DNA from 2 places in the Lysinibacillus sp. EB271-A1-10B genome. Region 2 is predicted to be linked to the other one. Evidence: riboswitches for the same ligand, from Rfam matches in the RefSeq annotation. Region 2 holds a riboswitch; the other holds the start of a gene.
The links. A riboswitch is a leader RNA that binds a small molecule or an ion and turns the genes downstream of it on or off. The one in region 2 is predicted to bind cobalamin.
Positions count from the first base shown of each region.

Region 1: linked by a shared signal. The riboswitch ahead of AC3WSK_RS07865 (energy-coupling factor ABC transporter permease) and the one ahead of AC3WSK_RS09915 (ABC transporter substrate-binding protein) in region 2 are both predicted to bind cobalamin.

Region 1 covers NZ_JBYTDL010000004.1:101,892-109,795, forward strand. The annotation lists gene AC3WSK_RS07840 (precorrin-8X methylmutase) at 1-409, opposite strand, end outside; gene cobK (precorrin-6A reductase) at 422-1,183, opposite strand; gene AC3WSK_RS07850 (sirohydrochlorin chelatase) at 1,180-2,052, opposite strand; gene cobJ (precorrin-3B C(17)-methyltransferase) at 2,067-3,737, opposite strand; gene AC3WSK_RS07860 ((2Fe-2S) ferredoxin domain-containing protein) at 3,742-4,113, opposite strand; cobalamin riboswitch at 4,253-4,435, opposite strand; cobalamin riboswitch at 4,660-4,844, shown strand; gene AC3WSK_RS07865 (energy-coupling factor ABC transporter permease) at 4,992-5,738, shown strand; gene AC3WSK_RS07870 (energy-coupling factor ABC transporter substrate-binding protein) at 5,740-6,012, shown strand; gene cbiQ (cobalt ECF transporter T component CbiQ) at 6,016-6,789, shown strand; gene AC3WSK_RS07880 (energy-coupling factor ABC transporter ATP-binding protein) at 6,786-7,622, shown strand.
Region 2 covers NZ_JBYTDL010000005.1:227,229-235,132, forward strand. The annotation lists gene AC3WSK_RS09905 (adenosylcobinamide amidohydrolase) at 1-1,401, opposite strand, end outside; gene AC3WSK_RS09910 (FecCD family ABC transporter permease) at 1,398-2,399, opposite strand; gene AC3WSK_RS09915 (ABC transporter substrate-binding protein) at 2,396-3,364, opposite strand; cobalamin riboswitch at 3,758-3,939, opposite strand; gene AC3WSK_RS09920 (acyl-CoA dehydrogenase family protein) at 4,083-5,750, opposite strand; gene AC3WSK_RS09925 (class I adenylate-forming enzyme family protein) at 5,752-7,254, opposite strand; gene AC3WSK_RS09930 (MerR family transcriptional regulator) at 7,247-7,636, opposite strand; partial or broken gene AC3WSK_RS09935 (hypothetical protein) at 7,729-7,904, opposite strand, start outside.

The DNA.
Region 1 (7,904 bases), on a different contig from region 2:
TACCACCTTCATGTAATTTAGCAGCCTTTTGCATAGAGATAATCGCACGTGTTGTGTTTTGTTTTTTCGCTTCAATTGAAACGTCTTCATCTGCAATATAGCAGTGTAAATCGCCACCATGCTTTTGGAAACGTTTTTTCCCTGAACCACTTTCAATCATTTGCACATCTGCAATGACATGGCGACCTGCAAGAATTGATTTAATACCTGCTTCAATCGCTCCCGGTGTAATAATAACGCTACGTCCTAATTCAAAGTCAGCAGAAGCGTGAATGATGCGGCGTACAATTTTCCACTCGTCTTCTGAGAAATTATGCTCGCCCATTTCCTCTGCAATAATTGAGAAACTGTAATCGTAAATTTTATCCGGGTCTACTGTTAATGGTTTGAAATCTGTTTTAAAGTCCATCTAAAATGCCTCCTAATGTGTGTTTTGTACAGCTTGCAATACATCTTCAAATGTAGAATATTGCTGTCCGTATTTGATATTTGGTCTTGCAATTAAAATCGTTTCAATGCCACATGCAAGGGCAGCGTCCAGCTTTTCATCCACCGAGCCAACCTTGCCGCTTTCTTTCGTAATCATCAATGTCACATCATATTGACGAAACAGTGCTTCGTTTAATTCCTTTGAAAACGGACCTTGTATGGCAACAATATCTCTTTGTGCCACACCGAGTGCTTCGCATTTTTCCATATTATCGAGTCGAGGAAGCATGCGCGCGATCACTCGCGTATTTTCTAAGCCATGTAATACCTTTGTAAAGGACGCTAGCGTTTTACTGCCCGTCGTTAGCATAATTACACCACGTTTTTCAGCTGCTAAGTGGGCAGCCTCCTCGTAATCTTTCACAATCGTAATAAGTGGATGTGCATAATGCTCGTGGGCACGTTCATAGCGAATATACGGTACATTTGCTTGCTCGGCTGCTGCCATCGCATTTTTTGAAGCTTCTTCAGCAAATGGATGAGAGGCATCTACAACTAAACGGTTTCCTTGCTCCGTAATAATCGTCGCCATTTCCTCAGCCGTTAATCGACCGACTAAATGTGGTAGGCCTACTTCTGCAAGGCTTGAGGCTGCTGAATCAGTAACGACCGTTGCTGTCACAGCGTAACCTGCTGACTGTAATTCAAGTGCTAGATTCCTTGCATCGCTCGTCCCCGCTAACATGAAGATCATTGCACTGGCTCCTCTTCATGGTGATGGTGCTCATGGTCATGGTGGTGATGATGATGCGCATGTCCATGTGCTGCCGCATAAGCACGATAGTTCTCTAAATCTTGCATACCTGTTGATGTACCATTCACAGCTTGTTCAATTCGCTCTAATAACACATTTTGTAAACGCTCATGATAGCCAAAATAGTTGGCAATTTGAATATCACAGTCAGGATATTTTTCGTTAAATTGCTTACACATCCCATTCATTCGTTCCATTAAGATACCCGTGAATAAAAAGTACGGTAGCATAATGATTTTTTTAGCACCAAGCTTCACACAGCGCTCAATTCCTTCTTCAACACGAGGATCTGTAACCCCCATAAATGCGCTTTCTACATATTGAACCGGGAGTTTCTCCCATAACAGGCGTGTAATTTTATAAAAATCACCATTTGCATATGGGTCACTGCCACCTCGTGCAATTAATAAAACCGCGGTATCTTTATGTTCTTCTTCAGCATTAAAGCCTATTTCTGCTAAACGATCTTCTAAAATCGCAAATATTTCTTCATGGATACCGATTGTTTGACCATATGTGAACGTAATATTTGGATAATGCTCACGCGCATGTTCGATTTCTGCTGGAATATGCATTTTTGAATGTCCAGCATGAAGAAGAATAATCGGAATAACATGCACCTCTGTAGCGCCCTTCTTCACACAGTTCGTAATACCTTCTTCAATGCTCGGCGAGGCAAACTCTAAAAAACATGTTTCTACTAAAAAATTCTCATCAATACGAGGTTTCATTTGCTCGATAAACGTGCGTACCTCTTCATTTCCTGCTTCTAAACGGCTCCCGTGGCCGACAAATAAAATTGCTTTCATCTCATTACCCCTCACTAGTCGCCGCATGGAGCTGGCTCAACTTTTATTTTTGAAGACATATCCTGATACGTAAAATGTAGGATCTTTTTCACACGCTTGAAGTATTTAAACAAACGTTCATTTGGATGTGCATTTGCTTTATATTCTTCGATAATGTCGGTAATAAGCGGTATTAGCTGTTCAGGCTCTAATCCTTCAACAACAGGCTGAGCCGCATGTGCTGTCCGACCAACCGGCTTGGCACCAATAAAAACATCGAATTTACTTTTACGATAAACAATGCCAATATCATCAAATACGGCTCGATAACACGCCATACCACAGCCATTAAAACCAATATTCAATGTTTTCGGTAACGACATACCACCAAGCTTTTCTTGAATCTCTTCCGCATATGGAATCGAATCAGTTTTTTCTCCATAACAGAAATCACAAGCCTTTAACGAAAGTACGTCACCAATTGGTGTTAGTAAAAAGCCTACTTCGCGAAGCTTTGCTGTAATCTCTCCTGGCTCGGACGTAGGAATTTTCAAATGAATTTGGTGGTCTGGTGTATACTCCATCGTTCCTTCCTCACCAACTACCTCAGCTAATGTCATCATTTGTTGAGGCGTAAAAAACTTATTGGCTACCCCAGGACTAACAGCTAATTCAAAAACCGATTCGATTTTTTGTTGAACGAGCTTAGGTGTTACTTTCACAGCGCTAGTTCCCTTCACCTTTGCCAGAGCTGCTGTTGCCATTTCAAGCGATGACTTTTTAGGCTTTGGTTGTGATGTTATAGCTAAACTGGGCTTTATACGATTGGCATTCGGATCTGTTGCAAAATCATTTCGCGCTGCCCCGGTTTCTTGATTCATTGCCCATGGTTCATTTTCTTCCTTCAGTCGTTGATGTGGTCGTAACGGCTGTTTTTCTTCTCCAAGTGTATATTTACGCTGATAACCACGTGGTGTAATCATTTTATTGTCATAGAAAAATGTTGATGAATTCCCGATAATAACGGTTGTTAACATGCCGATATCATGTTCAAGCATTTCTGCTAAAGTCGTCATCGTAATTTCCTGACGGTCACGATACGCGCTTTTCACAAGGCCAACCGGTGTATCGGGCGAACGATATTCTAATAAAATTCGTTGAGCCTCTACGATTTGTCTCGTACGACGTCCACTTTTTGGGTTATAAAGCGCAATAACAAAATCCGCCATTGCCGCTGCTTCTACCCGCTTAGCAATTAAATTCCAAGGTGTTAAGTGGTCACTCAAACTAATAGTACAAGCGTCGTGCATAATAGGAGCACCTAGTAAACTTGCACACGAATTAATAGCAGAAATACCTGGAACAATTTCTACTTCGATACCAGTGGCTTCCGTCCAGCCTAGCTCGATTAATACTTCATACACTAATCCTGCCATCCCATAAACACCGGCATCACCACTAGAAATAACCGATACGATACTTCCAGCCTCTGCTTGACGTACAGCTTCCTGTGCACGTGAAACTTCCTCTGTCATACCAGTACTAATAATCGACTTTGCACTAACTAAATCTTGAATAAGCTCAACATAGGTTTTATAACCAATAATCATATGACTTTGTTGTAGTGCCTCTACAGCACGAGTCGTAATATGTTTAAAGTCTCCAGGGCCAAAGCCAACTACGAAAATCTTACCTTTTTGCGCCATTTTGCTACCCCTCTTTCACCTTTTCAATACCTTTAATGGCTGTTGTTTGTGCTGTACGCTGTAAAGATCCTTCACGTAAAGTAAAGACATGCTCATTATGTAAAGATTCATGATTTAAATCTTGTACGAGTGCCTTCGCATGCTCTGTTGTCGGCACGCGGTACCAATTCCCTTGAGGATAAGCAATGACAACACAAGCATCTTTACACCTACCATTACAGCGAGTCCTTGTCGTATGTATTTCCTTATCAAGTTCCAGTACCTGTATTTCATCACGAATTGCCTGAGTAATGTCCTCAGCATCTTTTTTCATACAGCTACTACCATTGCATATAAAAAGATGTGTTTTCATCCCTTCTAAATTCCAAGTTGTCATAGTTTTTCTCCCCTCATTTACTTTTAGGAAAAAGAAAAACCTTTACTCTAGACGAAGAGTAAAGGTTTAGTAGAAGCCAAATAAAAACGAATATATACAGGTACTCGCTCTCGCTTCAACTTCTCCCTCCGAAAAGTTTGCATGCATTATCACATAAGCAGGTTTCCTGACTTAAGCTTCCTTTTACTTTCGCGCCTTCCTAGTTCTCACTAGTGGCATCCGCGATTTCATCAGCTATTACAGTAGCGGGGGCTGTATCGGATTCTCACCGATTTCCCTATTATCTTGAAAATATTCAAGCACTTATGGATGTTTTATATGAATTTATTTTTTTGTAAAATTAAAAACTGTTTCTATCATAGCTTATTTTTTTAAAATTTCAATATTTCTTTCTAAATTTGTGACATTTTCAGTAATTTTTTAATGAAAAATATGACATTCCTTTTCTATTTATCCGAATTTTCGACATAGACACTCAATTAAAAATTTTTTCTTAAAAAGTATAGCATATATATGGAAATTCATGTTACACTTTGTCGTGAAATCACAACTTCATCTTTTTTCGGTGCGAATTGTTCATCATTTCGCTTAAAAGGGAAGCCGGTTTAAGTCCGGCGCGGTCCCGCCACTGTACTAGGGAGTTTTATAGATAATGTCACTGTCCAAAGGATGGGAAGGCCTATAAAACGTTGAACTAAAGCCAGGAGACCTGCCGAAAAATATGTGATCGTTTGAACCTACGAGGATAGGTGTGCGGCTGAGCAAATTAGAATTTTATTTGCATTTTTAGCTATGCACTTTTCCACAATTGGAGAAGTGCTTTTTTGATTTCGTATCGCATACTATTCGAACTATTTTAATGTGAGGAGGAGAAATTTTTGAAATTCTCAGGTTGGAAGCTTAGTTATTTCTTATTGGCATTTTTATTCGTACCAGACCGTGCATTTGCGATGCACATTATGGAGGGCTTTTTGCCAATTGAATGGGCGATTTTTTGGTGGGTCTTATCGATTCCATTTATTATTTTAGGATTACGTTCTATTCGTAAAACTATTGATGAAAATCCTGAAATAAAAATGATTTTAGGCCTATCTGGTGCCTTTGCCTTTGTACTATCAGCTTTAAAAATCCCTTCTGTAACAGGTAGTTGTTCACATCCGACAGGGGTTGGTCTTGGGACAGTTCTTTTTGGACCATTAGCGATGAGCGTTATCGGAACAATCGTATTATTATTCCAATCTTTACTTTTAGCACATGGTGGGCTGACAACTTTAGGTGCTAATGCCTTTTCTATGGCAATTGCTGGTCCTATTATTGCTTATTATGTTTTTAAGGGTTCTCAAAAAATGGGATTATCATTTTCAGTAGCCGTCTTTTTAGCAGCAATGCTTGGTGACTTAGGTACATATATTGTCACTTCTGTACAATTAGCGCTTGCCTTCCCTTCTGAGGTCGGAGGCTTTATGACTTCATTCACAAAGTTTGCTAGTATTTTTGCGTTCACGCAAATTCCTCTTGCTGTTAGTGAAGGCATTTTAACAGTGATCGTTATGAATTTCTTGAAAAAATACAATGTGAGTGAATTAAAAGCTTTACGCGTTTTCTCGGCAAAGGAGGCTCACTAACATGAAAAAAAATTTACTGCTCTTAGCAATTGTTGTGTTGTTAGCAATCATTCCCCTCTTCATTCAAAAAGGCGCAGATTTTGAAGGTGCTGATGGTGAAGCGGAGGCAGCAATTGGTGAAATAGATGCTAACTACGAGCCTTGGTTTGAAAGCTTATGGGAGCCACCAAGTGGTGAAATAGAAAGCTTATTATTCGCACTACAAGCTGCTATTGGAGCCGGATTTATTGGCTATTTCATCGGCTTAATGCGTGGTAAACATAAAGAGGGATAAGTGATGTTACTCATTGATAAGTATGCTTATATGAATAAACTAGCGTCTGTTCATCCGCTGGAAAAAATGACGTTATCCCTAGGATTGCTTTTATTGTCGCTTATCATGAGAGATGAACGAATTTCACTCATTACATTTATTGTGATGAGTGATTTTATCATTTTAGGTGCAAAAATCCCAGCTAAATATTACGCAAAATTACTATTGCTACCCGGATTTTTTTTACTTTCGAGTCTAGCATCCATTTTAATTTCTATAGCGCCAGCAACAAGCACACTACCTCCAACTATTTGGTCATTTTCTTTTCATCATTGGACAATATTTGTTGGCAGTACGAGCTTAGTGACAGCGCAACAGCTTTTTTTCATCGTCCTTGGCAGTATAAGCTGTTTGTATTTTTTAATTCTTACGACATCAGTCCAATCTATTTGTTATGTCCTGCGACAATGGCGACTGCCCACTCTATTCATAGAGCTAGTAGAACTAACGTATCGTTTTATTTTTATCTTTTTAGATAGTATGCAAAAAATTCATCTTGCTCAGCAGGCTCGTCTAGGGTACAGCTCCCCTATACAGTGGCTTCGCTCGGTCTCCATGCTGATTGCCGCTTTATTTGTCGAGATGTTCCAACGTAGTCTTGAACTAAACAATGCGATGGAAGCACGTGGTGGCGAGACGGTCTATTGGCAGGAGGAGATTACCTATAACATGAAAAATTGGCTAGGTATTGTTGCAATTTTTATACTCCTCATCATTTATGGAGGTTTTTTCTCATGACAGATTTGTACTTTGAATTAACACATTTATCCTACACTTATGTAGACGGAACTCATGCTTTAACAGACATTACACTCCAAATTCCAAAAGGGAAAAAAATAGCTTTACTTGGTCATAATGGAGCTGGAAAATCAACTTTATTCCAGCATTTAAATGGAATTTTGAAGCCTACAGCTGGAAGTATATCCTTTCAAGGCAAAGCACTTAACTATAGTAGAAAAGCATTAAAAGAATTACGTCAACAGGTTGGTATTGTTTTTCAGGATGCAGACAACCAGCTTTTTTCTGGCACTGTTAAACAAGATATTGCATTTGGACCTCTGAATCTTGGCTGGACAACTGAAATAATTGAAGAAAAAATTGCATGGGCTATCGCTCAAACCGAAGTTGAAGCATTGCTCGATAAACCGATTCATTTTTTAAGTGTTGGACAGAAAAAACGTGTCGCAATGGCAGGAGTACTTGCAATGGAACCTTCTGTTTTATTATTAGATGAACCGACCGCTGGACTAGATAATTATTATAGTGCACAAGTTTTACAATATTTAGCTACGTTAGAAAACGGTGAACGAACCATTTTACTAGCAACTCATGATATCCCGTTAGCCTATGAATGGGCAGATCAAATAGTCGTCATGGAAGCTGGGAGAATTATTTATAATGGCGATCCAGTTGAACTGTTCTTTCAAGCAGATTTGCTTGAAAGAGCCCATCTTGAACGTCCATGGGTCTTCGAAACGGCCATTGCTTTACAAAACAAAAAACTATTTGAGAAAAGCATCAAAATGCCTCGTTCTAAGGAAGATTTACACAAACTTATAGAGCAGCTTTAAAGTAATTTTTCCATAGTTTTATTTTTCTCACTATGGCTAATACACTCTTCTACTCAAATAAAACAGATCGAGTAGAAATGGTAGCCGTTATCTGGAAAGGATATGATTTTTCTTTAGTAATCCTAGGGAGATTCCATCAACTTCCTACAAATCTTTACGATGAGTAAAATATAATGGTAAAATATAGATTGGTAACTTTGAAAAATATATCCTCAATTATGAAACTTTTCTATTACTTATTCGTAATAGTATAGATGTCACAAATAATTAACGACCCAAGGA
Region 2 (7,904 bases):
GATGATCTTACCTACATCAGTAATGGGACCGCCGTACAGCATTTCTTCCCCTTTTTGTGTCGCTGCAATCAATAAACTATCTGTAGCAGTACCTGTTGCAATCGTACCACTAAGCTCATCACGAATATTCTCTGATTGCAATGCCTTTGTTTTCGCCTCATTAGCCGTCATCATTGCTTGGAAAAACGCTTCTTCTGATAAACAGCCATTCACGATGACCCACGTATTTATAGTACCAATATATGGTTCATCTTGTCTTTCATGTGCACGAGATACATCAACAGCATTACCAACCCCAGCCGTAACAACTACAAGAACGCTACCAAAGGAAGCTGGAAATTCATTAATAGCGACAAGATTTGTTGGCACAGCTGTTAGCATAACGACTGTACTTGTAGATGAAAAGTGCTCCTTTTGTAAAAATTCTGCGACCTCTCTCTTTACATCATTAATCACATAATCTATTGGTACAGAGCGATTTAACAGACAATCATACCAACCGATACCTGGATTATGGACAGCTGAGGACACCGTTTTTAAAGGAAACTCTGATTGAAGCTGAATGAAATGATCTGTAACAGTGAAATTTTCTTTTTTAATGACAGCACGTTGCTGATGTTCAACGGAGGCTGGCATCATTGTAATTTGAGGCTTTGGCATTTCTGGATGTGCATAAGTTGCCACTCGTGCATGATAAACGTCCTCGATTTGCGAAGCGATTAATACTTCATGTGGCGCCCCAAATGCCCGCATCCGCCCTTCCTCCATTAGTAATAATTCATCACAGTAAAGAGAAGCTAAATTCATATCATGCAGTACCATAATAACGGTCAAACCACATTCTATTGCTTCCTTTCGTACCATATCTAAAATTTGACGTTGATGCGCAATATCTAGATGGTTGGTCGGCTCATCTAGCAGCAATATTTCCGCTGTTTGTGCAAGAGCCTGGGCGACAAAAACCCTTTGCTGTTCACCGCCCGACAAAAATTCCATCGATGTCTGTTCATAGCGTTTCACACCTGTTTGCAGCATTGCATGTTGCACTGCTTGTTCATCACGATCAGACCAGCTTGAAAAGAAGCCAGTTTGATGTGGATAACGTCCAAGCGATACAGCCTCCCTTACACTGTTTGAAAAGGCATTAGCATGTAATTGTGGCAACACTGCCATCTTCTTTGCTAATGCACGAGCAGTGTAAGAGCTACTATTTTTATCATCAATTAATACAGTGCCTGCTGTTGCTGGTAGTATGCCACTTATTACTTTTAACAGTGTGGATTTCCCACTACCATTCGGCCCTAAAATCCCTAGTATTTTACCTTTTTCAACGGAAAAACTTATATCGTGGACGATCGGTACGTCTTCATAACCACCGGAAAGATGTTCAACAACAATCATGCCCGTACCCCCTTGCCTCTACGTTGTTTATAAAAAATATAGGAAAAAACGGGCGCCCCAATAAATGCAGTAATGACACCTATCGGCAATTCTCTTGGCATAATAATTGTTCTTGCTATTAGATCACAAATAATTAGCAAAGTTGCCCCATTTAAAAATGATAATGGCAATAAATGACGATGATCTGAACCCCAAACCATTCTCGTCATATGAGGAACAACTAAACCAACAAAGCCAATTGTTCCGGAAACAGCTACCGCTGCTCCTGTCAGCATGGATCCACCTACTAAAATAATATATTTACTACGCTTAACATTGACACCTAAATGCTTCGCACGTTCTTCACCGTATAACAGAACATTTAACTCACGTCTTTGTGTCCAAAGCATAATGGAGCCAATAATGACAAACGGAATGATCATCTGAACGTAAGGCCAACCACGCATCGATACTGAACCGAGTAACCATCCGATTACTTGGCGTAGCTCCTCACCAGATAATGCAATCATTAATGAAATCAAGGAACCTAAAAATGAACTAAATATTACCCCTGTTAAAATAAGAGTTTCCATTTTTAGTGAACGGTCTACTATTCTAGCAAAGCCCATAACAGCTACCATCGTTAATATGGCACCTATCATACTAAAGGTTGGCAATGTAAAATGACCGATGACAGGTAATGAAACACTAAAGAAAATCGTCATCACTGCGCCCACTGATGCACCAGAGGAAACACCTAACGTATAAGGATCAGCCAAAGGATTTTTTAATAGACCTTGAAAAGCTGCCCCTGCAATAGCAAGTGATGCCCCAACAAGCCCTGCTAGCATCACTCGAGGTAAACGAATCTTCCATAAAATATTGGCAGCTGTTTCATCGGCTGCCTTATTCCACAATACTTCTAATGGAATATGAACTGAGCCTATCGCTACACCACACCAGATGCTAATGATTAAGAGCGTAATTGCTGTTACATAGGCTACAATTGTTTTACTCATTTAAACGCCTCTGGGTAAACAGCCTTTGCTATTTCCTCAAGACCATCTGCTAATCGTGGACCTTGACGACTTGTCGTACTTTTATCCACTTGTACAATCGCTTTATTTTTTACGGCAGTAATTGTCTCAAAGCCTGGACGTTGTGGAATTTTCTTTAAAATATTCGGTACATAATTATATGCCACAACAATGACATCTGGATTTTTCGCGATAATTTGTTCAGCATCAATTGGATACCAGTCATCATTTACATCTGCTGCCACATTTTCAGCATGAATCATTTCTAGCATTTCATTCATAAATGTACCTTTACCAGCTGTATAAATCTGTGGCTCATCCGACGATTCTACAAAGACTTTCTTTGGCTCAACACCCTCAAGTTTTGTTTCAACTTCTTTAACTTTTGCCTTCATATTTGTGACAATTTTCTTAGCTTCTTCTAGTTTTCCTGTTGCACGACCAAGCTGTTTAATCGTCATGTAAGTCTCATTAAAGTTTTTAGCATCCGCTACAACAAATACTTTCACACCTGCAGCCTCAAGCTGTTCAATTGCTCCTTTTGAAAAACTCATACCCGATGCATGTGCAAAAACGATATCTGGCGTTAACGCAATAATTTGTTCAATATTATAATCTGTACCGCCAACCTTATCTTTTTTAGTAGCCTCTGCTGGATAATCGTCATTATCTGATACACCCACTATTTCATCATTTAAGCCAAGACCAAATAAAATTTCAGTGTTACTCGGAATAAGAGAGACTATTTTCTCAGGGGGTGCTTCTAGCGTAATGTCTTTGCCAGTAGCATCCGTTATCTTTATTGGGAATGTTGCTTGATCTACTTTTGATGTCTCTTGCTGCTCAGCAGATGACGGCTTGTCATTTGTCGCCTCTTTTGTGTTGCATGCTGCAAGCAAGCTAACAGCTAAAAATGCTGATAATCCTATTTTCCAAAATTTCTTCATGTGAATCCCCCTTAGTCTATCTGTGCATAAAGTATTTAACGACTTGTTTTTCTGATTGATCGACACATTTTGGGTTTTTATCGTTTAAGGTTGTGGAGTTGTCGCGCAACATTGGGTTTATCTCTTAACGCTGCGGGTTATCGCCCAACTTTTTGAGTTTATCACCCAACATTGTGGATTTATCGCCTACACCGTGAGTTTCCGCACAACATTGTGGGGGTTATTACCCAACTTTTTAGGTTTATCACCTAACATTGTAGGGTTATCGCCCTCTTTGTCAAATTTATCGATATTCAGCTTACAAAACAAATACCCCTCATCATAAAAAAATGAGGGGGTCAAATTTGCACAATATACATATACAAAATCCACCATCCTATCCTCGTAGGCTACAACGTGTTTTCTATAAAGGCAGGTCTCCTGGCTCGTGCTTCTACGCTTTTTCAAGCCTTCCCGAAATTTTCAGTGGCGCAGATTGAAAAAACTCACACTTACAGTGGCGGGACCGCATCGGAATTACACCGATTTCCCTTTTCACTTTACTTAAGTAAAGAACCTTTATAATATTCAGTTGATTGTATTATACATGAAAATCAAAGAAGTCGCCTCCATTCGAGACGACTCTTCATCAAATCAATTATGCTCAGTATAATCGCCACAGGACGTGGCATTCTTTGACTGGGTTCCTCTATTTTGTTTGGACACCCGCTGCAAAAAGTTAAACAATGTCTGAAAAATACTGTACCGTTTTCATTGGTGCACCCATTTCTCGTAATGCCCATGTGTTCTCTAAATAAATATCTGCTAGCTTCTCATATTTGCCGCCGAATCTGTGTGCCCATTCAACTGCTACAACACTTTCATATACATGTGCCATTTGCTCTGCGACCTTTTTTGCCTCAAACGTTTTTGTTGCATCATCTAAACGGCTAAATGTTTGCAAAGTTGAATCTAGCTTTGCTAATTGCTCTACTACAATTTCAACTAATGAATTGTCAGCTAGTTTTTCTAGACGTTCCTCCATGACACGAACAAACATTTCATGCACATGAAACTTATCAACTAAGCGAATGAGCTCTAATGCTAAAATATTCGCAGTCCCCTCCCACACGGTAAGGACCTGAGCATCTCTTAATAACCGTGGTGTAACAAAATCTTCAATATAGCCGTTTCCGCCATGTAATTCAATGGCTTCACTCGCATAATGCACAGCTTGCTCTGCCGTTTCTTTTTTCATGATTGCAATATACAAGCGATTCAAAATGATGTCCTCTTTATTCCCCTGCCCACTAGTTACTTTATCGTACAGCTGAATAAGGTCAAAAACTGTGGCAACTTCTACATGAAGCTTGGCAGCGAATTTTCCTAGTGTATCCTGAATCATAGGATATTGCGTTAAAGGTTTACCAAATGCATGGCGATTTGCCACATAGTGCTTCGCCTCTAAATAACCGCGGCGCATGATGCCGATAGAGGCAACTGCATTGCAAATTCTTGATAAATTAAGCGCCTCCAACATATAGTAAATCCCTTTATTTAGGTCACCGACAACATATGCTAGCGCCCCATCAAATTCCACCTCACCAGAAGGTACTGCTCTAACACCAAGTTTATCCTTTAAACGCCGAACACGCAGGTTATTAACTGTGCCATCATCCTTTCTCCATGGAACTGCAAACAATGTTAAACCCTTTGAACCTGCCTGAGCCCCTTCTATGCGTGCCAATACCATGGTCACTCCACACATTCCAGCGTTAGATGCAAAATATTTCTCACCATATAAACGATACTGCTTGCCGTCCTGCCTTGCCTCTACAACATTCGCTCCGACATCAGAGCCACCTTGGCGCTCCGTTAAAAATGTAGCCCCCTCATAGAGCTCTGTCTCTCCAGTTGCACAAACATGTGGTAAAAAGCGCTCCTTCACCTCATCACTCGCATAATGATCAAGTAAATAAGCAGTTGCCATCGTTAACGTAACAGGACAGTAAAAGCCTGGTTCAGCATGTGATAGTATATAGCCTTGAGCAAAGCTATACACATAGTTGCCCTTTCTACCTAATTGCGGAATATCTTTATGCACATAGCCAACAATGCCAGTATTGTACGTCTCTTCAATTGTTTTTTTATAGCCGTCATTGACCCAAATCTCCGACACTTCTTCACCATAAGCATTATACCTTTGTAATCGAGGTTCACCCTCTCTATCCGTATGTTTAGCTCTCACATCAATATCTCCGGCACAAAGCTCACCGAAATCCGTTAGCTCACGTGTTGCATATTCCGCAAACTCTTTATCTAGCATCATTTCTAAAACGTTTTGAAGTGTATCATTCTCTTTAAAAAAGTTTGTTGTTTTCAGTTCTTCCTGCTGTAAAACCTTCATTTTATCTCACCTCTTGTCCTTTCAACGTTTGTTTTAGTATTTTGCCTGATGCATTTCGTGGTAGCGCTTCCACACGTTCAAAGATGCGTGGAATTTTATATTTAGCAAGATGCTCCTCCAAATAAGCTTTAAGTTCGTTCTCGTCAATTTCTGTTTTAGCAGCATAAACAGCCTTCACCGTTTCTCCCCACTCCGGATGCGGTACACCTATTACAGCAACTTCAAATATTCCCTCATAGCTCAACATACGATCTTCGATTTCTTTCGGATAAATATTCACACCGCCTGAAAAAATGACATCCTTTTTACGATCGACAATCCAAATATAGCCGTCCTCATCTAAGCGAGCTAAGTCACCTGTTTTCAGCCAACCATCTATAAATGCAGCCTTTGTTGCGATATCATCCTTGTAATAACCCACCATATTGCTCTCACCGAACAACACAATTTCTCCTACTTCACCAACACTGACATCTTCTCCATTGTCGTTGATAATACGCAGCTCCGCTCCAAGTGGTGCACGTCGTCCAACGCTCCCCGCCTTCGTTGCATGCTCTTCACCAAGCAATATTGAACCGTTTGGACCAGCCTCTGTTAAGCCATAGACACAAGTTAAATTTTCTGTTCTAAAAGCTTTTTGTAAATGACGGACTTCGTTTTGTGATAACGGTGCGCCACCATATGCCCACCATTTCATCGATGATAAATCAGCTGTTTGCAATCTTGGCAGTTGGGCAGTTAACAAATATGCGACAGGTGCTCCAAAGAAATGCGTTGTCCGCTCCTGCTCCATTGAATCAATAAATAAATCAGGTGTAAACGTTGGTGTTAACACGTTTGTTGATCCTACAAGTACCCCGGCCATTAAAAATAAATGTAATGGAGCTGAATGCGTTAACGGCATCATTAGAAGGATCCGGCTTTCTGGCTTTACTTCCATTTCCACTGCAATCATTTGCGCTACAGATAAAATATTACGATAACTAAACAACACACCCTTTGGTTTTCCCGTTGTACCCGATGTATATAAAATCGTTGAGACATCCTCTTCATTCAACTGGCAATCAATTGTTTGAGTGCTCGCATGTTCAATAAGTGTTTCATAGTTTAGCCAGCCTACGTGCTCTTGACCCGTTTTGATTTTCAAAGGAACTACTGTGATGTTTTCAACTGCTGCAAAAATTGCCTCATGCACTAAAATAGCTTTAGCATCAGCATGCCGAGCTACATACTCGACCTCCTGCAACGTAAATTTCGCATTTACTGGAACGACAATAGCCCCGATGCGCTGAATAGCAAAATAGCTAACAACAAACTCTACAACATTTGGCATAAAAATGATTACATTATCGCCTTGTCGCACACCCTGCTCTACTAAAGCATGACTAAAACGTGTCACTTGCTCATCTAAATCACGATAAGTTACTCGTCTTCCCTGACAAATAACCGCTTCACTCATAGGGTATTTTCGCGCATTCCGTGCTAACAAATTAGAACTATTCATCTAGCATCTCTCCCTTTAAAGTCGCTAATTTTTCTGTAAATATGCCTTGTAATTGCTGTATCTCTTTTTTCATCTGTACAAGCTCTGCGATTTTGCCATCAATCTCTTCAATTTTTTGTTCCCCATATTCGACCGTACGCTCCAACTGCTGAATGCCCGTGCGATCATAATCAAACAGCAATACCATCTCCTTAATTTCCTCAAGTGAAAAACCGTACCGCTTTCCTCGGAAAATAAGCTTAAGCTTCGCTAATTCTTTTTTTGAAAAGGTTCGTTGATTAGTAGATGATCGATTGGGATGAAGCAGCCCCAGCTCCTCATAATAGCGAATTGTCCGTGTTGAAACCTTAAACTGCTTAGCCACTTCTTGAATCGTCTTCAACACCATCTCCCCTTTCCCATTTTTCATCAGTATATCATTGACGCTAACGTAAACTTCAACAAAATATCTGAATTTTACAGAAAATTATAGTTTTAGAGAGATGAATCTGTTTGTTTCGGGGATTTTACGCGGCACTTTGATGGTTCAACCCATGACTTTGGGGTTCTATCCATGATTTTGATGGTTCTATCCACGATTTTTGGGATTCTATCCACGACTTTCGGGATTCTATCCACGAATTTCGGGGTTCTATCCACGATTTTGGGGA